Regions from separate parts of the Stutzerimonas sp. genome, predicted to be linked through region 1. Evidence: predicted binding sites of a transcription regulator. Region 1 holds the regulator's gene; each other region holds the start of a gene.
The links. Region 1 encodes FliA, which starts transcription of late flagellar genes. Its sites were predicted from a motif close to CTAAAGTTTNNNNNNNNNNNGCCGNTAA; they were not measured.

Region 1 (5,807 bases):
TAAAACGCAGGCGCGCATCGCCAGTGCCCACGCTGAGCTGAGCTCGCCGTCTCGCGCTCAAGCGGGTAAGGACCGTCAACTGCTTGACGAGAAGTCTGCGGCTGCCGTTCAACCGGCGCCGAGTGCCAGCGCCGCGGTGGCGTCGTTCGATTCGCGCGCGGTCGAAGCCATGCATTCGGAGCTGCAAGGTTTGCGTGAGCTGATCGAAGTTCAGCTTGGCTCGATTGCCTGGGGCAATGAACAGAGTCGCCGTCCGCAGCAGGCCAGCCTCTGGCGCCGCCTACAGCGCATCGGCTTGCCGGCCGAACTGTCGCGCGCGCTGCTGGAGAAGGTAGCTACCGTGTCCGAGCCGCGTCAGGCCTGGCGCATGCTGTTGGCGCACCTGGCGCAATCGATCAAGGTCAGCAAGGTCGAGCCACTGGAAGAGGGCGGTATCATCGCGCTGGTTGGTCCGGCCGGCGCCGGCAAGACCACCACGTTGGCGAAACTCGCCGCGCGCTACGTGCTCCAGCACGGCGCACAGAGCATCGCCTTGGCGAGCATGGACAACTACCGTATCGGTGCGCAGGAACAGCTGAAGACCCTTGGTCGCATCCTCGATGTGCCGGTCATTCAGATCGACCCCAGCCAGCCATTGAGCAAGACGCTGGAGCCTTTGGCCCGCAAGCGCCTGATTCTCATCGACACCGCCGGCTTGCCTGCGGGCGACCCGATGATGCGTATGCAACTCGAAGCGCTGGCCGACCGCGGTATCAAATCGAAGAACTACCTGGTGCTGGCGGCAACCAGCCAGAGTCAAGTGCTTAAAGCGACATGGCATAACTACCGTCGCTGTGGGCTGGCGGGCTGCATTCTGACTAAACTGGATGAAGCCGGCAGTTTGGGTGATGTGCTCGGCCTTACGATCAGCCAGCATTTGCCCATCGCGTACCTCGCCGATGGACCGCGTATTCCCGAGGATCTGCAATTGCCACGTAGCCACCAACTGGTCAGTCGCGCAGTGAGCCTGCAGTCTGAAGAGACTCCCAGCGAGGAGACCATGGCCGATATGTTCTCCGGGCTGTACAACGGTTCTTCACGGAAGGTCGGATGAACGCTTTGTTAGGTGATACAGACAAAGAAGACGCGTTCTGGCTGAACGCATCGATGGCCTCCGGGCCCCAGCAAGATATAGGCGTTTGAAGATGGGTATTCATCCCGTACAGGTAATTGCAGTGACTGGCGGCAAGGGTGGCGTCGGCAAGACCAACGTGTCGGTCAATCTGGCGCTGGCCTTGGCCGACCTCGGTCGCCGGGTGGTGTTGCTTGATGCCGACCTTGGGCTGGCCAACGTCGACGTGCTGCTGGGTTTGTCTACCAAGCGCACGTTGGCTGACGTCATTGCTGGTGAATGCGATCTGCGTGATGTAATGATTCAGGGCCCGGGCGGCATTCGCGTCGTGCCCGCTGCTTCGGGTACGCAGAGCATGGTGCAGCTATCGACGTTGCAGCACTCCGGGCTGATACAGGCATTCAGCGATATCGGTCATGATATCGACGTGCTGATCATCGACACCGCGGCGGGTATCGGCGATGGCGTCGTGAGTTTCGTTCGCGCCGCGCAGGAGGTACTGCTGGTCGTGACCGACGAGCCGACGTCCATCACCGATGCCTATGCGTTGATCAAGCTACTCAATCGCGACTACGGCATCAGTCGCTTTCGTGTGCTGGCGAACATGGCACACGCTCCGCAGGAAGGCCGAAATCTGTTCGCTAAACTGACCAAGGTGACCGAGCGGTTCCTCGATGTGGCGCTGCAGTACGTCGGCGCGATTCCTTACGATGAGGCGGTGCGCAAGGCAGTACAGAAGCAACGTGCCGTCTACGAGGCCTATCCGCGAGCCAAGTGTTCATTGGCGTTCAAGGCCATCGCGCAAAAAATCGATACCTGGCCGTTGCCGGCAACGCCGCGGGGCCACTTGGAGTTCTTTGTGGAGCGCCTTGTCAGGCCCACCACAGAGCCTAACGACTGACAGCGGCTGGACTCGGTATGTATTACAGCAAAGCTCAGGCAAAAGACTCGCAATACCAGCTCATCGATCAGTACGCGCCGTTGGTCAAGCGCATCGCCTATCACCTCCTGGCGCGGTTGCCAGCGAGTGTGCAGGTGGATGACTTGATGCAGGCGGGCATGATCGGCCTGCTGGAGGCATCAAAAAAATACGACTCCGGCAAAGGCGCGAGCTTCGAGACCTACGCCGGGATTCGCATCCGTGGCGCGATGCTCGACGAGGTCCGCAAGGGCGACTGGGCTCCGCGTTCGGTCCACCGTAACTCGCGTATGGTCAGCGAAGCGATTCGGACAATTGAAGCCAAAACAGGTCGCGACGCTAAAGATCAGGAAGTTGCGGCCGAACTTAAATTGAGTCTCGATGAGTACTACGGCATTCTGGGCGACACCCTGGGCAGCCGCTTGTTCAGCTTCGATGATCTACTTCAGGAAGGCGAACATGGGGAATTCGGGGAGGATGCCGCCAGTGCGCATCCGGAGCCGTCCCGAGATCTTGAAGACGAGCGTTTTCAACAGGCGTTGGCCGAGGCCATCGGAAACCTGCCCGAACGTGAAAAGCTGGTGCTTTCGTTGTATTACGACGAAGAGCTGAATCTGAAGGAGATCGGCCAGGTGTTGGGTGTCAGTGAATCGCGGGTGAGCCAGTTGCACAGTCAGTGCGCGGCGCGCCTGCGTGCTCGCCTCGGTGAGTGGCGCGCCCGTTAAAGGCTGGTTTGCAAAAAAGCATTAGAGGCCCTTACGAGCTTCATTCATGAGGCCCGCAGCAGACCGTGAGCAGGTTCTGGGAATTTCGGGATTACGGAGGTGTACTTGGACAAGAACATGAAAATTCTCATCGTCGATGACTTCTCGACCATGAGACGGATCATCAAGAATCTGTTACGCGATCTAGGCTTCACCAATACCGCAGAGGCAGATGACGGCACGACCGCGCTGCCTATGTTGAAGAGCGGCAGTTTCGATTTCCTCGTCACCGATTGGAACATGCCCGGAATGAGCGGCATCGATCTGCTTCGAGCTGTGCGCGCCGACGATCGCCTGAAGCACCTTCCGGTGCTGATGGTCACCGCCGAAGCCAAGCGCGACCAGATCATCGAGGCCGCGCAGGCGGGCGTAAACGGTTATGTAGTCAAGCCATTCACGGCTCAAGTGCTCAAAGAGAAGATCGAAAAAATCTTCGAGCGCGTCAACGGCTGAAGTAACGCCGCGAGGGCACTATGACGCAAGCAGAACAAAGCCTGGCAGAGTTCGAAGCGACTCTGAGGGCTCATGCACCTCAGTTGATCGAAAGCCTGCAGCAGGGCCGCTTCGACGAAGCGGCGCAGATGTTCAATGAGCTCAATCAGGCCCGCAGTCAAGGGCTCTATCAGGAAGTGGGCAAGCTCACCCGCGAGCTGCATAACGCCATCGTAAAGCTGGAGATGGATACCTGCGCCACGGGCGGTGACCCGTCACCGATTACCGATGCCACCGACAGGCTTTCATATGTGGTGGAGATGACCGAAAAAGCGGCCAACCGCACCATGGATCTGGTCGAAGAGTCCGCGCCGCTGGTGAACTACGTCAGTTACGAAGCGCAGAGTCTGACCGCCGATTGGCAGCGCTTCATGCGCCGTGACATGAACGCCGAGCAGTTCCGCGATCTGGTCAAGCGCATCGATCAATTCCTTCAGCGCACCATGAACGATGGCAGTCAGCTGTCGCAGAATCTCAGCGAAATAATGTTGGCGCAGGACTTTCAAGACCTGACAGGCCAGGTGATCAAGCGGGTAACCCGTCTGATCAGCGAACTCGAAAGCAATCTGCTCAATCTTGTTCTGATGGCCGGGCAGGTCGATCGCGTGGCTGGCATCCAGCATGACCGCGAAGCGATGCGCGCAGAGCAGGAAAAGAAAAAACAAGAAAAAGAGCCTTCCAACGGTGAAGGTCCGCAGATGCATGCCGATATACGTGAGGATGTCGTATCCGGGCAGGACGATGTCGATGATCTGCTTTCGAGCCTGGGCTTTTAGGGGAAGGTGAATATGAGCTTCGACGCCGATGAAGAAATCCTCCAGGACTTCCTGGTGGAAGCCGGCGAGATTCTCGAATTATTGTCAGAGCAGTTGGTGGAGCTGGAAAGCAGCCCCGATGACGCCGCGCTGCTCAATGCGATTTTTCGCGGTTTCCATACGGTAAAAGGTGGTGCCGGCTTTCTCCAACTACACGAATTGGTGGAATGCTGCCACATCGCCGAAAACGTCTTCGACATCCTGCGCAAGGGTGAGCGTCGCGTCGACTCGGAATTGATGGACGTCGTGCTGCAGGCACTGGACACTGTCAACGAAATGTTCACTCAGGTGCGTGAGCGCACCGAGGTCACGCCAGCAACCCCCGAACTGCTCGCTGCGCTGTCGCGTCTGGCTGAGCCTGCCGGTACGGAGGTTCCGGTTGCTGAGCACGCCGCGGTTGAACCGGCGTTGGAAGCCACGACGGCAGATAACGAATTCGAGCAGTTTCTCGGCGCCCTGGATGGTTCTGCTGGTGCGCCGACTGCTGGTGCCGGTGACGAAATCACTGACGACGAATTCGAGTCGCTGCTGGATCAGCTTCATGGCACCGGCCAGTTCGCAGCAGAGCCCAGCGCCGCGCCAGCCGTTCAGATACCTGCCTCACCGGCCAGTGACGAGATTACCGACGACGAATTCGAGGCCTTGCTGGATCAGTTGCATGGCAAGGGTCAATTCGCCGAGCCAGCTGCCGCTGCGCCTGCTGCTGATGCCGCGCCTGCGGCGGCGGGTGGCGATGAGATTACCGATGATGAGTTCGAAGCACTGCTGGATCAGTTGCACGGCAAAGGCAAGTTCGAGCCGGAAGCAACTACTCCAGCCGTAGCAGCTACGCCTGCAGTCAAAAAAGACGCTCCAGCAAAGCCGGCAGTGAAGCCCGCGCCGGGCAAGACGCCTGCAGCACCGGCAAAGGCGGAAGTTGCGCCAAAAGCTTCCGCTGCGTCCGAAAAGCCGCCGAGCGAAGCTGAAACAACCGTGCGGGTCGATACTGCGCGGCTCGATGAAATCATGAACATGGTCGGCGAGCTGGTGCTGGTGCGTAACCGTCTGGTGCGCCTGGGCTCCAATAGCGGCGACGAAGCCATGGCCAAAGCCGTATCCAACCTGGATGTGGTGACCGCCGATCTGCAGAGCGCCGTGATGAAGACGCGCATGCAGCCAATCAAGAAGGTCTTCGGCCGTTTCCCTCGGTTGGTTCGGGATCTGGCGCGTAGCCTCAAGAAAGAGATCAACCTTGAGCTTGTCGGTGAAGAAACCGATCTGGACAAGAATCTGGTGGAAGCGCTGGCCGACCCGCTGGTTCACTTGGTGCGCAACGCTGTCGACCACGGTATCGAGACGCCGGAAGAGCGCGAAGCTGCAGGCAAGCCGCGCACTGGCCGCGTGGTGCTGTCGGCCGAGCAGGAAGGCGATCACATCCTTCTGCTGATCACCGACGACGGTAAAGGCATGGACGCAGACATTCTGCGTGCCAAAGCGGTAGAGAAGGGGTTGCTGGACAAGGATGCAGCCGATCGCCTGAACGATCTGGAGTGCTACAACCTGATCTTCGCGCCGGGCTTCTCCACCAAATCGGAGATCTCCGACGTGTCCGGCCGCGGCGTCGGCATGGACGTGGTCAAGACCAAAATTTCCCAGCTCAACGGCACGGTCAATGTTTTTTCCAACAAAGGCCAGGGCTCGCGGGTAGTGATCAAGGTACCGCTGAC
Region 2 (5,807 bases), on a different contig from region 1:
CAAGGTGTTGTTCCCCTCACCCACCGTGATCGCAGGCAGTGCAATGTCACCAATACTGACAGTGAGGGTTCCGCTACCGAGGGTTACCGGCGTTTCGGAGTCGTCAGCTATCGCCTGAAGCGCTACTTTGCTCCCAGCTGCAAGCTGACTGATTTCGACTTTATAGCTGCCGGCACCTGCCGATATCCCCGCCGTTACTGCAAGCAGGTCAGCATCAGAAGAGGTTGCCGCTCTGGCCTGAAACAGCTCGGGCTTGTTTAGCTTACCCAACGCTGTCTGAAACTCGCTGATGGCACTTTTCAGCGTGCCGATTGCCGTTATCCGCGTGGTGGTTTTGGACTCAAGCGTGCTGAGCTGCGACTCTTTTGGCGCGCGCTCCGCAGCCACCATACTGGCTACGATACTGTCGATATCGATTCCGGAACCGATGCCCGTTACGCCCGCCATAACCTTACCTCGTCAAGAAAACAACGTTGTAGAACAATCCGCTTGCCATTCAATATCCGTGCCGTTTAGGCCTTGGTCTCGAATAACAGGCTGCGCATCTCGTCGAGCCGTTCAGCCAAACGCAGAATTTCTTCTGACGGAATTTGCCGAACTATCTTGCCCGACTCACCGTCGACAACCTGAACGACAAGGTCTCCTGTCGAGTCGTCGACACTGAAACTCAAATCACGCTGCGCACTTTGCATCTGTGCGCGCAATTTTTCCACCGCCTCGCCGACAGCCTCCGGCCGCGCATCCAGATCCTCGCCAGGCGTAGCAAGCACCTGCCGATCAAACGACGAAAACCCAGGCTCCTTCGGAACGCTGGGTGCGGGACTGAACGGGGTCAACGCAGCTGCGATGCCTGTCATTTTTGCGACGTCCATGATTCACCTCGAATGAATCGATGGGGAAGTGACAAGCACTTCCCCATCCTTACGCCATGTTAGAGCCGCTTTTACTGCAGCAGGCTCAGCACTGCCTGCGGCAACTGCTTGGCCTGGGCCAGGATCGCAGTACCAGCCTGTTGCAGGATCTGATTCTTGCTAAGGTTGGCGGTTTCAGCAGCGAAGTCAGTGTCCTGAATACGACCGCGAGCGGCAGAGACGTTCTCGGAAATGTTCTGCAGGTTTCCGATAGTGTTCTCGAAGCGGTTCTGAACAGCACCGAGGTCAGCACGCTGTGAATCGATATCTCGAATGGCTTGGTCAATGACCATCACAGCCTCTTGAGACCCCTGTACCGTGCTTACGTCGATTGCCGACACTTTAGTTTCTGTTGCCGATGTTGCGGCCGTATAAGCACTACCAGCCGCCAGGCCCGTAGGTACACCACTGATAGACAATGCAGTCAGCGCGTTTGCAGATCCGTCAGTATCCAGACCAGAAACGATTTTGGTGTCTCCGCCTTCGGTTACAAAAGCACCCAAACCTACGTTTGCATCGTTGATTGCAGTTGCGATCTGCTGAGTTGCCTCGGCAGCAGTGGTGCCACTTGCGATGGTGGTGGTCACGGTGAAGTCTTCACCATTAACGGTTCCACTTACAGTAACGGTGCCTGAGGCGCTCGCGGTTCCGGTCGCTGCAGCAACGGAGCCCTCGAAAGACTTGCCTTTCAGGGAGTCAGTGCTCATTTCGTCAATCTTAACACTGATAGTTTCGTTGGCGGCGCTTCCCACTTGGAACGTGGTGGTATCGAAGCTGCCATCCAGCAATTTCTTACCACCAAACGTCGTGGTGTTCGAAATACGATCGAGTTCTTTCTTCAACTCGCTTACTTCAGAGTTCAGTGCTTTACGCTCGGAATCACTGTTGGAACCGTTGGCCGACTGCAGAGCCAAATCGCGCATACGCTGCAGCAAGTTAGTGGACTGCTGCAGCGCGCCTTCGGCCGTTTGAGCCATCGAAATGCCATCGTTGGAGTTCTTTACAGCAACGCCCAGTCCGTTAACCTGACTGGTGAGGCGGTTCGCGATCTGCAGACCGGCAGCATCGTCTTTCGCGCTGTTGATCCGGCTACCGGTCGACAGGCGCTGCATAGAAGTGGCCAGCGAGTTGGAAGAGTTGTTCAGGTTGCGCTGAGTATTCAGGGAAGCAACGTTGGTGTTAACGGTCAAAGCCATGATGTTTGTCCTCCATCGGACCTAGCTTGTTTTGCCTGGGTTGCGACCCTAGCCTGCAATGCTCAGGCAACCAGTGAGTTCGCATTCATCTCTTGTATCGGCGTTTCGTCTGGGACCTTTAGGGCTGCTCGTTTATTTTTTCGAAACTGCCCGCTCGTACCGATTCAAGAGTTTTGTACGGCCGGTAACCGGCCGAACTGGAATCTGTATCGACCAAGAGGTGAAGAACTTTACTAATGAGGAATATCACTGCGGCGGGCGATTACTGCCAGCAGATGGAGACGGCTGGCTTGGATAGCACGAGCTATCGACGCCGGGGCTTATGCTTTAGGAAGCCCGTCTGAACAAAAACACGCCAGCAAGCGAGCGGGCGGGAATGTCCGCTGGGGTGATTGAGCTCCGGGCTTTTGGCGAACGCACCCTATATTCGCCAAAAGCCCTTTCATTCGAATGTCCCGCCAAGGTTCAAATAAGACGCCGCGAGGGCTCACAAAAAAACCGTTTCGGAGTGACGTCAGTTATAAAATCGAATCATCGTCCCGTCCAAGCCGCGAGCCACTGATCCACTGCGTTCCCGGTCAATAACCAATCACGGCGAACCACCGTACGAAGCTCATCGCCGAGACGCTCGGTTGCCTCACGCTCGGCAATGTGACCGCGTATTGCGTCAACCCATTCGGAAAATCGATTTCTTACCCGCGTAACAGGCAGACCTCCACGGTACGGCTCGATATCGGTACACACCACTGGATAACCACAGGCGCCATACTCGAGTAGTTTCAGGTTGCTTTTGCACGCATTGAACATATTGTGTTCTAGCGGAGCGATGGCCAGATCCAAATCCAAGGCAGCCAGCGTGGAGGCGTAATGCTCAATGCTCACGCCTTGGTGCCATTCCTTAATGTAGGGGCGCAGCGACTCGGGACACATGCCGAAGAAAATCCAGTCAACCTCGCCCGCAAGCTCTTTGATGACATCCGCCACTATTGCCAGATCGCCGGCGTGACTTGAGCCCCCTGCCCAGCCGACTCTCATGCGGCCTTGACGGGTTCGCTTTCGCTCAAGATTCTCCCAGATATCAGCTGGAAGGCGATTCGGCATCACCAGAATGTCCGAGTGAAAACCACTGAACGCATCGGCCAACGGCTCGGTAGAAACAACGAATCGATCGACGAAGCCAAGCCCTTGACGAAGGGATCGAACGATATCCTTCGGCATTTGCGTACGGTGAATGCTCTTGACCGGGACGTTCGGCAAATAATCGTCAAGCTCATATACCTTGAATGCTCGCGAAAATGCCTGGATTCTTCGCATCGCCTCAACGCGCTCTGCTCCGATCTGACGCTGCAGGATTATCGCATCCGGCTCATATCGCTCCAGATCAGTGGGATGCATCAGGCCGATCGACATCGTTCCCTCAGCCTGCCCATTAGCCTGCATGGCTTGAAACGGGTAGATCATCCTGTAATGCCCGCAACCGAACATATCCCCAGGATGGAGCAATATTTTCGGCAATGGCTTCCAAGAAGAAGTCGGACGCCAGGAGAGCGCGTTATCGGCAAGCTTGAAACCACCGGGTTTTACCAGAGACAGGTTCCGGTTATACGCCGGGTCGCGTGCCAGGACAGGCAGCCAGCGACCGTAGAGCTCATCCTGTTCAGTCGTACTTAATGGCTCATCCGCACGATCTTTCATTACGCTGACATGCGGCGTCCAGACATTGAGATAACCAGCCTGTTGGGCTCTGAGACATAGATCAAGATCAGCCCAGTTTTTCGTGCTGTCCGATTCGTCCAACCCTCCCAGCTCAAGGAACTTCGCTCGCGCCATCATCAGGCAAGCGCCGCTGACAGCACTGTAGTTCTGGTCAACTTCAAGGCGATTCATGTAGCCCGATGCATCCAACTTTTCTCCCACGAACGGAGAGCAGGCGGGCCCTTGCAAACCAAGCACGATACCGGCGTGCTGAATCGCACCCGCCGGACTGACCATCTTGACACCTACGGCGCCTACTTCCGGCCTCTGGGCATGATTCAACATCGAGGTGAGCCAATCCTCCATGACGACCGCCGTATCCGCTGCAATGAAAAGCAGATAATCCCCTCGGGCTTGCTGAGCCGCATGGTTTTGCGACGCCCGCAGGCTTTGGGCTACGCATTCGTCCAGGACTCGTATGTTGGCTTCGCCCATCGCCTTCAGGCTATCCAGCCAAGCGACCATTTCATCGCCCTGCGCTTTTCTAGGAACAAGCAACAGCTCGTAGGGAACATCCCGGGTCATTTCCAAGATGCTTTCCATGCAGCGCTGAAACGCGGCCAGAGGTGCAAAAGCCGGAATAACGATCGAGACGCCTGGCGCTGTGGCATGCCCATATTGCAGCCGATAACGTCCTGGCAGGAACCGCACAACCTCGGCCTGCGCGTACCCTCTGGTCCCCAGATGTCTTTTGATAGCCCTCACTTCATCGTCGCTATGCTCTAGTTGCAGCACAGTCGTCATCAATAGTGGTTCGGACACATGACCAAGCCCGGCCAGGCCATCCTGCTCGATAAGGCGCAACACCAATTCGAACTCGATGGCACCTGGGTAGGCATGATCGAATCCGCCAGCAGCAATGAATACGTCACGTCGGAACAACCAGTGCCGGCCCATGCTGGCCGGAAAACTCAGAAGCAAATCGAGGTTGAAATCTGGTCGCAAGATAGGCAACAGCTCACCGTTCGGCGCCATCTGGATCTCGTCGGTATATATCGCACGGCTATCTGGCGCTGTGATGAGCTCCAGTGCGGCAATGAGCAGACCGCTTGCCGTGAAACGCTCGCCGGCTTGGACTAACAGGCACCAATCGCAATCCAACTCAGTAGCGGCCTGGTTAAGCGACGCCACATAGCTATCCTGGCTTACCTGAATCAACACATGGCCGGCAAACGCATCTCCGCCGAAATTACCAGTGGTCAGCACCCTTATTTCGAAGTTCCGATACCCTTGTTGCTCGTCACGCAGACTGCTCAGCGTCTGCGTGACAGACTCGACATCGCCTCGCAAATCAAGCACTAGCAAACCGATGCGTGGCCCGCCCTGATTGTTCTCGAGATGCTCCTCAATTAGCCGTCGCTGCAAAGGATCCGGCATACGCGCCGCGAGCCATCCCCGAACCACATCCCCCGGACTCCCGCTGGACACTTGTCCGAGCTGCGTCAGTTTGGCGGCACGCTGGCTTTTGACACGGGCGTCGTCTAGATCCGAATGTCGCGAGTAGAGCTCGCGGTACAGCGCTGGGTAATCCTTGAAAGCATGAAGGGAGCGGCGATCCGGCGCAGCGTCACCGACGCGCATGCGCACTTGTACGGTTTCCCGTTGCACATGATGGAAAGGTACCCTGGCCGCTAGTCGCAGCAGGAAATCCCAATCCTCCAACCCCGACAAGGTCTCATCGAATTCGCCGACCTCAGCAGCCACCGCACGTGGCCAAGCGAACGTATTAACTGGAATATAGTTGTCGACGAACAAGCGCTCACGTGAATAGCAGTCGTGCGGATACCGTTGCTCCTCCTGGAGGCTGTGGCGTACGCCGTTCTCGATTCTTTCAGCGACAAACAGCGCATCGCTGTAAACCACCTCGCCAGGGTGCGCCTGCAACGCATCAGCCAATGTTTGCAGATGGTCGGGCAGGAAGATGTCGTCGTCGTCCAGATACACC
Region 3 (5,807 bases), on a different contig from region 1:
CGGTGTGCGCCAGCCGCGGCGCAGCGCACTGCGTTTGTCGTGCACATAAAGGGCAAAGGCTAATAGGCTTCCCAGCGAGTAGGCAAACAGCGGCCAGTAGCTGCCCTGCCCGGCCAGTCGGAGAATACCGAGCGACGGCAACAGGCAAACCAGGACGAAACACAGCGATTTCAGCAGCGGTTGTCGAAGCGGACCATTTCGGCGAGCGCGCGGCTCGTCCTTTGTACGCTGTGCGGGGTTAGGCTTCGGCAGGACCGGCTTGCGACGAATGGCTGACTCGTCGAGCGACATTGGCGCATCCAGACGAATATGCGTGGCACGACACATGCGCCCGGCCTTGTCCCGTTCGCTCAGATACAACACCCGGTCGCCCTGCACGGGTCGGCGGGCACCGCGCATGGCCGAGATATGCGCGAAGATGTCGTCACCGCCCTGCTCAGGCCGGATAAAGCCAAATCCTTTCTGATCGTTCCAGCTTTTCAGCCGACCACGTAATTCCATGATGGAAAGGCTCGATGACAAAGGTCCAGCATTCTAGCGGGCGTTTGTCCGGCGGCAATGGTTCGCGCCGTTCGGACTACTGCCCGAATTGATATCGACGGCTCAGGAAATTCAGCAGCAACTCGTTGACCCGTTCAGGCTGCTCGTTCTGTATCCAGTGACCGCAGTCGCTCAGTAGGTGCTGCTCAAGATCCGGCACCCAGGTAGGCATCTTCTGCAACGTGTGCGCTTCGAGCGTTCCGACCGGGTCCTTATCACCCAGCAGAAACAGCGCCGGTTGTTCAACCCTGCGCTCGGCGAGCGGTGCGGTCCGCTCCCAGTTCCGCTGGAAGTTGCGGTACCAGTTGAGCGCCCCTCGAAAGCCACGCCCCTCGAAGGTGCGTTCATATACCTCAAAGGCGTCAGGACCGCACCATGTCGGAGGCATGCCGGGGTCCTGCATTCCAAAGTAAAGGGAGCTGTCGGCCGGCTTGTTCTGCAGGAAGAAATCCTTGGGCACGGCCGCCGAGGTGTTGTGCATCATCATTCGCAAGGTCCGCGGAATATCCTGATCCAGCTCCGCCTCGGCGACACCGGGTTGCTGGAAATAAAGGATGTAGTTGAAGCGGTCAGCGAACTGGCTGCGGATGATTTCGATGGCAGGCTTTTTCGGGCGCCCGCCGTAAGGGACGGCCATCGCGGCAACTGCACGGACTCGCAGGGGCTCAAGCAACGCCAGGTGCCAGGCAATGGGGGCGCCCCAGTCGTGACCAACTACCGCCACCGAGCGATGATCGAGCAGATCCATCGCGGCCTGAATGTCGCCACACACGGTAATCAAGTCATACGCGGCTGTATCGTCAGGGGCACTGGTGCGCCCATAGCCGCGCATTTCCGGCACCAGGACGCGGTAGCCCGCCTCGGCAAGAGCACGCATCTGATGGCGCCACGAATACCAACTCTCCGGGAAGCCGTGCAGCAGCCAGACCACCGGCCCTTGTTCCGGCCCTGCACTGTAGACGCTTAGCGTGATGCCATTGGTCTGCAGCAATTGATGTTCGTAAGCGTTCACGGGGGCGCTCCTTCAGCAATCAGCTTTTCAGCGCGCTCAGCCCGTTGCTGTACTCCAGTCGATCAGGCTGAACTGCCAGGTCGCCAGGATGATGATGCCGAAGATGATTCGATACCAGGCAAATGCCGCATAGCTATGGTTGCCTATAAATTTCAGTAGTGCCCGAACCGCCAGCATCGCGAAGATGAACGAGGTGACGAAGCCGATCGCAAACACCGGAAAGTCGCTCGGCTGAAACAGCTCGCGGTATTTATAGCCCGAGTAGACCGCCGCGCCGACCATGGTCGGCATCGCCAGGAAGAAGGAAAACTCGGTGGCCGCTTTGCGAGACAGTCCGAACAACAACCCGCCGATGATGGTGGCCCCGGAACGCGACGTGCCCGGAATAAGCGCCAAGCATTGGGCGCAACCCACCTTCAGCGCGTGGGTCCAGTGCATGTCGTCGACGGTCTCTGCCTGGACGCGGTGCTGACGCTTTTCCGCCCAGAGCATGACCACGCCACCAATAACCAGCGCAGTCGCCACAGTAATCGGATTGAACAAGTATTCGTGAATCAGATCTGCAAAAGTCACTCCGAGTACCACAGCGGGAAAGAACGCCACCAGCAGATTGCCGGTGAACTTTTGCGCCTGTCTTTCCTTGGGCAACCCAATCACCACGTCGAAAATCTTGCGCCGGTACTCCCACACCACAGCCAAGATCGCGCCCAGCTGGATGATGATGTTGAAAGCCAGTGCCCGCTCGCCGCCAAAGCCGATCAGGTCGGCAACGATGATCTGGTGTCCCGTACTGGAAATAGGGAGAAATTCAGTGATGCCTTCTACCACACCTAGAATCAATGCCTGGAAGGCAATCCAAAGATCCATCTAATCCCCATCAGCGGTGCAAACCACCGCGCTTGAATATGCAACCAAGGTATATGCCAGACAGCCATCTGAGCGCTGTTCTGACTCGCTTGTACCAATTAAATTCACTGCCTCGAAGCTGGCACTCTCATCTTTTATCGAGATCTGCCGAAACGCTATTCGATGGCGTATGAAAACAATCGCTGCCATATGAAAAACCCCAGGGCAGACCATGACGCCAGGCTCCAGCCCGACACACCTTACAAAAATAATGTAGATAAAGCCTCAACAGGAGCTCACAAGCCAATGAATCTGCTGCGAAATTTCCCGATCAGTAAACGCCTCTGGCTGATTCCGGTGGTAGCAGTCGCCATGCTATTCATCCTCGGCCTGTTGATGATTCAGCAAGTACGGACTGACCTGTACAAGGGCAAGCAGGTCATGACCCAAAACATCGTCGAGACGGCCAACGGCATTCTCGACTATTACCAGCAGCTCGAAGCCAGCGGGACCCTGAGTACCGCCGAGGCGCAAAAGGCCGCCATGGACCAGATCCGCGTGCTGCGCTACGGCCAGAACGATTATTTCTGGATCAACGACATGACGCCGACGATGCTCATGCATCCCATGAAGCCGGAACTAGAAGGTCAAAACCTATCCAATCTTAAAGATCCGAACGGCAAGGCGCTGTTCAACGAGATGGTCAAAATAGCCCGACTGCAGGGCGCAGGTCTGGTGGATTACCAATGGTCCAAACCAGGCGCAAAGGACCCCGTACCGAAGATTTCCTACGTTGAGCTGTTCAAGCCCTGGGGCTGGATCATCGGCACAGGCATCTATGTCGACGACGTGGAAGCGGAATTCCGGAATTACCTGGTTCGCTTCTCCATCATCGGGCTGGCTATCGCCGCGCTGATGGCCGTGTTGGTCGCCATTCTCATTCGTAGCATCACCCAGCCGTTGCGCCACTCCATGCAGGCCATGGCCAACATCGCCAGCGGCGAAGCCGATCTCACACGCAACCTCGACGTCTCGGGAAATGACGAGCTGACGACCCTGAGCCGCGACTTCAACACCTTTATTCAGAAGCTCCGTACGGTTATCGGTCAGCTGTTCGAAACTGCTGGATCGCTGGAGCAATCCTCCAATGCCCTCGGCGGGCTTGCCGGACAAGCGCACAAGCAGAGCCAGCAGCAATCGCAGCAAATGGAACTGGTGGCAACGGCCATCAACGAAGTGACTTATGCGGTACAGGAGGTAGCGAAGAATGCCGAGCATGCTTCCAGCGAGGTCGGAGAAGCCGAAAGCCAGGCAGGTCATGGCCAGCGCAGCATCGCAACCAGCCTGCAACAGATCGGTGAGCTGTCGACTACCATCGGCGAAGCTGTCGGCGTGATTCAATCGCTGGCAGATGAAACCACCAAGATCGGCTCGGTCCTTGAGGTGATCGGTTCGATTGCCGACCAAACCAATCTCCTGGCACTAAACGCAGCGATCGAGGCGGCGCGTGCTGGTGAGCAAGGTCGTGGTTTCGCCGTCGTGGCTGACGAAGTCCGCCTGCTGGCGCAGCGCACACAGCAGTCGACCGCGGAAATCCATACGATGATCGAACGCTTGCAGAAGAATTCCGGTGCCGCAGTCACCGTCATCATGGAAAGTAGTCGAGCTTCGCAAGCCACTGTCGAACAAGCCAGTCAGGCAGGTGAAAGCCTGGGTCAGATCGCACAGGCACTGCGCACCCTGTCGGGCCTCAACGCCTCGATTGCCAGCGCTACGCTGCAGCAGGCCCACGTGGTCGAAGACATCAATCAGAACGTAACTCAGGCAGCCGGACTGGCACAGGAGAGTACCCTTGCCGCGGAGCAATCGAGCGCAGCTGGCGATCAGCTGGGGGAACTGGCCGAACAGTTGAATAGGCTGCTCCGGCAGTTCAAGGTGTGACGGCGTAGTCGATGCCACTCAGCGTTCGGTAGTTATAAACAAAATTAAATGGCCGGGTGCTTAAAGCCCCGGCCATTTTTTTCATCTCAGCGATAGCTTTCTCGCCACGCCGATACAACTCCGCCGGTTGTTTAATGTTGCTCCAAACGACTGGAAAGACCGCACCGCGCCAGCAAAATTGCGGCATGCGCCACAGGCTTGATGACGAACAGAAGCACACCCAGTGTTATACCTTCGACTAATTGTAAAAATACTTAAGGATGACGAACTCTCAATGTGACTTATCAGTCCTCTGTGTACATCAATGGAATGTAAGGCCAACGCCGGCAGCCTGGCGGCAAGGCTCAATCCGATTCCTTGGGTATCACACAGAGAGACATGCCCCATGAACAGCCCTCTTCGCTTCAACGACGCCCTTCTCATCACTGATCGCGCGTTCAAGCCCTTCCAGTGCGTCGCCTGGACCCTTCTTGAAGGCGATGGTGAGCTCAGCATCACCGTTGTAGATGGCAGCGAATCCCGTGCCGTTGGCCATTGCAAACTTTCTAGCAGCGTCTATTCCGATCCGGTCAAGCTTGGCCAGTCACTGGAACAAGCCCGCGCCGACCTGAGCCGTCAGGGTGTCGACCTCGCCCCATGGCACATGCCGGAATGAACGCGCCAACTTGTGAATGAGTAATGGCCCGGTTGCGCAAGCACCGGGCTTTTTCGTTTGCGACTCGAATCCAGCCCGCATCCTGGTTCCGCTTTCAGACTGATCCATTCGCTTGTTTTACGGTCCCAGCAATAAGTGGATAAACAGGAGCGAGCCATGAAAGGTGCAGAAGCCTACGTTAATGATCAGTGGCACAGCAGCGGACTGGCAAACTTGCCGGAGGGTGTCGAAGGGCATTGCATCACGCTGAAATTCATCATTCCACGAGATGCTCAGTTCACCGGGCTGATCACGCATGTCTGTGAAGTGGCTCAACAGAGATTGCGCGAGCACTACCAAGGCCGTCGGATAACGCACAAGCCCGTCGTGGGGTCGGTCGTAGGTGATGGCAGTGGCGATGGCATCGACCTCGTCTTCAACGTCGCGCCAGCCGATGGGATGGCTTCTCGCAACACCGCGGAGTGATGACCATGACCGCCCAGCACCTCGCACTAGATGAAGCCATGCGCATCAGCGAGATGGCCTTTCTACCCAGCCATGCAACCGCCAAGGCAAATACCGAAGATGCCAGCTTTTCGCTGCGTGTAGTCAACGCGGCGGGTGATGAGCTCCTGGCAATTTCCCACATCGCTCGTTCTCAATACGTCGATCCTGCTCACCTTGCTGGGCTGCTGGAGAAAGCGCGCCTGCAGCTGAGCAAGGATGGCGTACCGCTGAGCGCCTGGTCCATGCCAGCGCAACCGGGCATATCGGGATGAATGGCCGAACGATCGACTTTCACTAACGAGGCCGGCATGACTCCCTTTGATTGGC
Region 4 (5,807 bases), on a different contig from region 1:
ATCCGCGAAGTGGGCTGGAACCAGGCGCAGATGACCGATGCGTCAATGCTGGTGGTGGTTTGCGCTCAGCTCGACAGCTGGGAAAAGAACGTCCGCCGCGTCTGGGAAGGCGCACCAGCCGAAGTGCAAGACTACATGGCGGGTGCCATCGACAACTATTACCGCGGCAAGCCGCAGGTCCAGCGTGACGAAGCCATGCGCAGCTGCGGCCTGATGGCCCAGACATTGATGCTCGCCGCCCGCGGCAAGGGTCTGGATTCCTGCCCGATGGATGGCTTCGATTTCGACGCGGTAGGCAAGCTGATCAACCTGCCGGATAACCATGTCATTGCGATGATGGTCGCGGTGGGTAAGCGGGCTGCCGAGCCCAAGCCGCGTATCGGCAAGCTGCCATTCGATGAAGTGATCATCCGCGATCGTTTCTGATCTTCCATTAGGGGCGCACAGCATGGCGCCCCTTCATCGGCATGCCAGTTGATCGGCTTCCGCGGCCCGGCCCGGCAAGCGCGTCGGCTATCAAGATGGCCTATATCAGTTCTGGTTCTTGCAGCTATCGGCCAGGGTCCGATACGACAACTTACGCACTTCGCCAGTGGAATCCCGGTAAGTCATAACTGCGTCGGTGACCTCACAGTAGGGCGTCGGCTCGACTTTTATCGACAGGACCGAGGCGATATCGATCTTGGTGTCGTAGGTGTAAGTCTCGGGTTCGGCGCTGTTGGCGTGGACGAGCGAGGCGACGGATAGCAGAAGGGCAATAGCAAGGGTAACGCGCATGGCAGGGCATCCTGTTTCTGGTTCGTGTGTCCGTCCTGTTCACGAGCCGCATCACCCGATCCGGCTGCGCTTATGGTTTTTCTCAGGAGCCCGATGATCATAAAATTAGTGAGCTAGCTAACTATAATTACGGATTCCAATGATTGTGATTGAGCGAAATGTCTGGCCGCCTCGTTTGCTTTCGAACTGCGAGTGCGCTTGCACTGCTTTGGAAGAATCGCTCCGAGCGACGCGACGTATCGACGGCTGACCGCGCCTCGGCAGCCGGTTTGCTTTACCGTCTCCCTCCTTTTGCTACCCTCTGGCTCCCAGTCAAAGGAGTGACTCATGATGATCGAACAAACCCTCGCCCAAACGTTTGGCTACGACAGCTTCCGTCCCGGCCAGGAACAGGCCATTCGCGCCGTGGTGGCCGGTCGTTCGGCGGCGGCGATCTTTCCCACCGGCTCCGGCAAATCCTTGTGCTATCAGCTACCGGCGCTGCTGTTACCGCACCTGACATTGGTCGTCTCGCCGTTGCTGGCGTTGATGCAGGATCAACTGGCGTTCCTGCATCGGCACGGCATCGCGGCCGCCAGTATCGACTCGGCGCAAAGCCGCGGGCAGGCCAGCGAAACCATGAGCCGCGCCAAATCCGGCGAGCTGAAAATCCTGATGATTTCGGTGGAGCGCCTGAAGAACGAGCGCTTCCGCCACTTCATCAGCCAGGTACCGATTTCCCTGCTGGTAGTGGACGAGGCGCATTGCATCTCCGAATGGGGCCACAATTTCCGCCCGGATTACCTCAAGCTCCCCGATTACCAGCGCCAATTCAACATTCCCCATGTACTGTTGCTGACGGCCACGGCGACACCGCCGGTAATCGCCGACATGCAGGCCAAGTTCGCTATCGCCCCAGAAGACGTGGTGACCACTGGCTTTTACCGATCCAACCTCAATCTGCTTGTCGAACCGGTCGCGGGCTTCAACAAGCAGCGCCGGTTGGTGGACTGGCTGTCAGACAAGACCGGCCAGCCGACCATTGTTTATGTTACCCAGCAGAAGACCGCCGAGCAGGTCGCTGAGCATCTGGCGCAGCGCGGCTTCCCCGCCAGTGCCTATCACGCCGGGATGGCCCACGAATTGCGCGAGACCATCCAGCGGCGTTTCATGTCCGGCGAGCTGAATTGCATCGTCGCCACCATCGCCTTCGGTATGGGCATCGACAAGTCCGACATTCGCAATGTGGTGCATTACGACCTGCCCAAGTCGGTGGAAAACTACAGCCAGGAAATCGGCCGCGCCGGGCGCGATGGGCAGCCGTCCGACTGTCTGGTGCTGGCCAATCGCGACAGCCTCAACGTGCTGCAGAACTTCGTCTATGGCGACACGCCGGAACGCGAGGGCATCCGCAGCGTGCTCGACGAACTGCTCCAGGCAGGCGCGGGAGGCCAATGGGAGCTGATGCTCAACCAGCTGTCCGATGCGAGCAACATACGCCAGCTGCCGCTGAAGACCCTGTTGGTGCAGCTGGAACTGCGCGGCATCATCGCGCCACGCTTCGCCTATTTTGCCGAATATCGCTTCAAGTACCTGCTCGAACCCGAGGCGCTGGTCGCCAGGTTCGAGGGCGAGCGGCGGCAGTTCGTCGAGGCCGTCGTGCAAACCTCGGCCCGAGCGCGAACCTGGTGCACGCTGGACTTCGATGCGCTTTATCAGCAGCACGGCGCTGACCGCGCGCGGGTGGTCAAGGCGTTGGATTATTTCCAAGAGAAGGGTTGGATCGAGCTCGAAAGCAAGCAGATGACCGAGGTTTATGCGCTGCTCGACTCGAACTTCGATATTGAAGCTCTGAGTACCGAGCTGCATGCCTACTTCAAGCAGCACGAAACCAGTGAAATCGCCCGTATCGGCAACATGCTGGCGCTGTTCGAGTCGCCTGAATGCCTCAGCCAGCGCCTGGCTGCGTATTTTGGCGACAGCCAGGCGCCACAACGCTGTGGGCACTGTTCGGTATGCCGGGGGCTGGTTGCGCAGCTGCCTGAGCCGCCCGTGCTACCTCCGCTGGAGGCGATCGAGGTCGTGGCCCGCTGTGCCGATTTCAGCCAGCGCTACCGGCAGTTGAAGAACCGCGCAGCCAGCACTGAATGTCTGACGCGCTTCCTCTGCGGCATCAGCGCGCCGGTGTTCACCAAGCTCAAGGCGCGCGGTATTCCGGGATTCGCCTCGCTGGACGCTTATCCCTATGCCGAGGTGCGCGAGTACTTGGCGCGGTAGCGGCGCAGCCCAGGTTCAGGTGAACGTCCTGGCAAGATCACCTCAGCGCGTCGGCAGGCCAATCAACCGGCCGCGACGCCCTTGGTTTGCCGCGAAGTACCGGCGGTGAGGTTGCTGGAATTTCCAGCGCACCGAGCGGTTCGGAGATAAGCCTACACCGGCCGATTGCGTTTCGATGTGTTGTGCTACCGGCTCGGATTTCGCGGGCGAGCCGCTCGATACGCTGCCGAGCTCTTCAGCGTTCTCGCCGGTGATTTCGGCCAGTTTGCGTACCTTGCCGGCCGCCACCGCGAAACCGCGATCCATCTCACCGGCGCGTGCCGCCTCAGTTGCAGCATTGAGCGCCAGCAGGTTGGTCCGACCGGAGAGCTGCTGGATGGTCTGCACCACCGATTGAATGCACTGGCTCGGCTGCCTATTCATTGGCTCACCGGTGGCACCGGTAACAGTGCTTTAGTCTGCTCCTGCGCAACGGTTACCGCTAATCGCGGCGCAATTTTCGACCAAAGGGCTCTCAGTTGTCGCTTGCCTGCCGATATCAGAGCAATCCCCATAAGGAGCGACGTCATGTCTCGCTTTTTCGCCGACCTCGGTTTTCGCTGGAAAATCACCCTGCCGGTCAGCCTGCTGGCCTTGCTGCTGATATTGATGGGCGGGTCCGGCATGCGCGGCATCGACCAGACGGCAGCGTCCAGTGGCCTGTTGACCAAGCGGTACTTGCCGGCTATCAGCTTGCTGCTGAACGCCGATCGCGACCTCTACCAAGCCTTCGTCGCCGAGCGCAGCTTGCTTGGCAGCGCTGCCGGTTCGCATGCTCAAGCGCTGCGCGAGAGCCATACGGAAAACCTTCAGCAGGCTCATGATCGCGTGCAGCAATACGCGGCCATGCAGCCGGGAGCCGAGGCATTGGCGCTGGTGGAGCAGTTCGAACGTGGCTTCGAGCAATGGAAGCAGGTGTCGCAGCGCGCCATCGAACAGATCGATACCGATCCAACGGCAGCCAGTGCTTTGAGCTTCGGTGATAGCGAAGCGCGTTTCGATGCGATGCGCGATGTCATCGACAAGCTCGGCGAGCTTGAGGACCAGGCCTCGAATCGTGAAGGTGAGGCGGCCATGGCCAAGGGTGCGACGGCCGCGATGCTGCAGGGCGGGATTTTGCTGGTTGGTCTGCTCGGTTGTGTGCTGCTGGTGCTTGGCCTACCGATGGTCGTGCTGCGGCCGATGCGTCGATTGCTCGATCGCGTGCAACAGATTGCCGAGGGCGACGGCGACTTGCGCGCCCGGTTAGACGTGCGCTCTAACGACGAGCTGGGCCAGCTCGGCAATGCCTTCAACCTGTTCCTCGACAAACTGCAACCGCTGATCGCTGAGGTCGGCCGGGTGACGTCAGAGGTCGATACGGCGGCGCGCAGCATGGCCGGCTTGGCCGCGACGAACGATCAGTTGATCAGCAGCGAGCACGCTGCAGTCGATCAGGTCAGTACCGCTGCCACCGAAATGAGCGCTGCCGTTCATGAGGTGGCGCTCAATGCCCAGAATGCCTCGGACGCCGCACTACAGGCCGAGCGCCAGTCACGCGAAGGCGCCGCAGTGGTCAGCGGCACCGTCCAATCGATTCGTCAGCTTGCGCAGGAGGTCGAGAACGCGTCACAAGCCATTGAGGCATTAGCCGAGGAGACGTCGAGCATCGGGGCTGTGCTCGAGGTGATTCGCGGTATCGCCGAACAGACCAATCTGCTCGCACTCAACGCTGCCATCGAGGCCGCACGGGCCGGCGAGCAGGGGCGCGGTTTCGCTGTGGTGGCCGATGAAGTTCGGGCATTGGCAGCGCGCACCCAAGAATCGACCAAGGATATCCAGGTCCGCATCGAGCGTCTGCAGGGCGGCGTTGGCAAGGCGGTGCAGGCGATGCACGCCGGCAGCAGCAGGGCCCAAGACAGTGTTGAGCGTGTTGCGGGCGTCAATCAGGTCTTGGGCGGTATGACGCTTTCGGTGCAACGCATCAATGATATGGCTGCACAGATCGCCACCGCCTGCGAAGAGCAGAGCAGCGTCACGGAAGAGATTGCACGCAACATCACCGATATTCGTGATCTGTCCAGCGATGCGGCGGCGAACGCGACGCAGAGCAAGCAGGCCAGCCAGCAATTATCCAGCCTTTCGCAACGTCTGGCGGCGTTGATGGAGCGGTTCCGCGCTTAAGGTTGAGCACCGCACAAAGCCAGGCGTGCTGCTTGCCAAATGTACCGGTTACAACGTGTTGCTCGATTCGGCGTCCAGCTCGTTCCACAGCAGCTTGCCCAGGCCGGTATCGTCGGGCAGCAGCAAGAGGCTGAGGACGAATACCAGCAGCAAGCCCAGCGCATAAGCAAAGTTGATCAGCCGATGGCGTCGGCGCCGCTGCGCCTTGACCTGTCGAGCCGACTCCTCCGGTCTATCAGACAGGGCGGTCGATGGTTGGCTGGTCGGCTTGGTCGAGTGACTGGGCATGGGTGTCTCGATTGTTGCGAGCCTGCGCAGGCAGCGCCGGGCGCGGCGAAGTAGAACCGAAGTAAAGGCATATTGCCAGTATCTGCAATATCTATCCTTTGAAATTTCCAATTGCGTTCGCCAATGCGCCGGCACAGACGCCGCGGCGCCCTCGCTGAAACAAACGGAAAAGCTCCGGTAGGTCGTCCGGCCGGTGAGTGCGGCAGAGTCGACCATACTCAAGCGTCGACGCCGCCAACACCGACACGGAGAATCCGCCCATGCAGACGCGCCGCCAGCTTCTT

Region 2: AC2LD7_RS12725 (flagellin) is a predicted target of FliA. The motif match lies at 2,202-2,229, and genes of this name have one in related genera.
Region 3: AC2LD7_RS07990 (methyl-accepting chemotaxis protein) is a predicted target of FliA. The motif match lies at 2,546-2,573, and genes of this name have one in related genera.
Region 4: AC2LD7_RS20695 (methyl-accepting chemotaxis protein) is a predicted target of FliA. The motif match lies at 3,545-3,572, and genes of this name have one in related genera.

The regions. Positions count from the first base shown of each region.
Region 1 is NZ_CEXBBO010000003.1:132,676-138,482, reverse strand. It holds gene flhF (flagellar biosynthesis GTPase FlhF) at 1-1,093, shown strand, start outside; gene fleN (flagellar synthesis regulator FleN) at 1,185-2,012, shown strand; gene fliA (RNA polymerase sigma factor FliA) at 2,030-2,755, shown strand; gene AC2LD7_RS03025 (chemotaxis response regulator CheY) at 2,873-3,247, shown strand; gene AC2LD7_RS03020 (protein phosphatase CheZ) at 3,268-4,062, shown strand; gene AC2LD7_RS03015 (chemotaxis protein CheW) at 4,075-5,807, shown strand, end outside.
Region 2 is NZ_CEXBBO010000018.1:82,558-88,364, forward strand. It holds gene fliD (flagellar filament capping protein FliD) at 1-447, opposite strand, end outside; gene AC2LD7_RS12720 (flagellar protein FlaG) at 513-872, opposite strand; gene AC2LD7_RS12725 (flagellin) at 944-2,107, opposite strand; gene AC2LD7_RS12730 (TDP-N-acetylfucosamine:lipid II N-acetylfucosaminyltransferase family protein) at 2,639-5,807, opposite strand, start outside.
Region 3 is NZ_CEXBBO010000009.1:105,896-111,702, forward strand. It holds gene AC2LD7_RS07975 (DUF1294 domain-containing protein) at 1-501, opposite strand, end outside; gene AC2LD7_RS07980 (alpha/beta fold hydrolase) at 578-1,552, opposite strand; gene AC2LD7_RS07985 (undecaprenyl-diphosphate phosphatase) at 1,589-2,419, opposite strand; gene AC2LD7_RS07990 (methyl-accepting chemotaxis protein) at 2,705-4,339, shown strand; gene AC2LD7_RS07995 (hypothetical protein) at 4,725-4,994, shown strand; gene AC2LD7_RS08000 (hypothetical protein) at 5,151-5,459, shown strand; gene AC2LD7_RS08005 (hypothetical protein) at 5,465-5,752, shown strand; gene AC2LD7_RS08010 (DUF421 domain-containing protein) at 5,789-5,807, shown strand, end outside.
Region 4 is NZ_CEXBBO010000054.1:5,180-10,986, forward strand. It holds gene AC2LD7_RS20675 (nitroreductase family protein) at 1-426, shown strand, start outside; gene AC2LD7_RS20680 (DUF2790 domain-containing protein) at 532-777, opposite strand; gene AC2LD7_RS20685 (RecQ family ATP-dependent DNA helicase) at 1,108-3,033, shown strand; partial or broken gene AC2LD7_RS20690 (methyl-accepting chemotaxis protein) at 3,096-3,396, opposite strand; gene AC2LD7_RS20695 (methyl-accepting chemotaxis protein) at 3,601-5,235, shown strand; gene AC2LD7_RS20700 (hypothetical protein) at 5,284-5,523, opposite strand; gene AC2LD7_RS20705 (aldo/keto reductase) at 5,784-5,807, shown strand, end outside.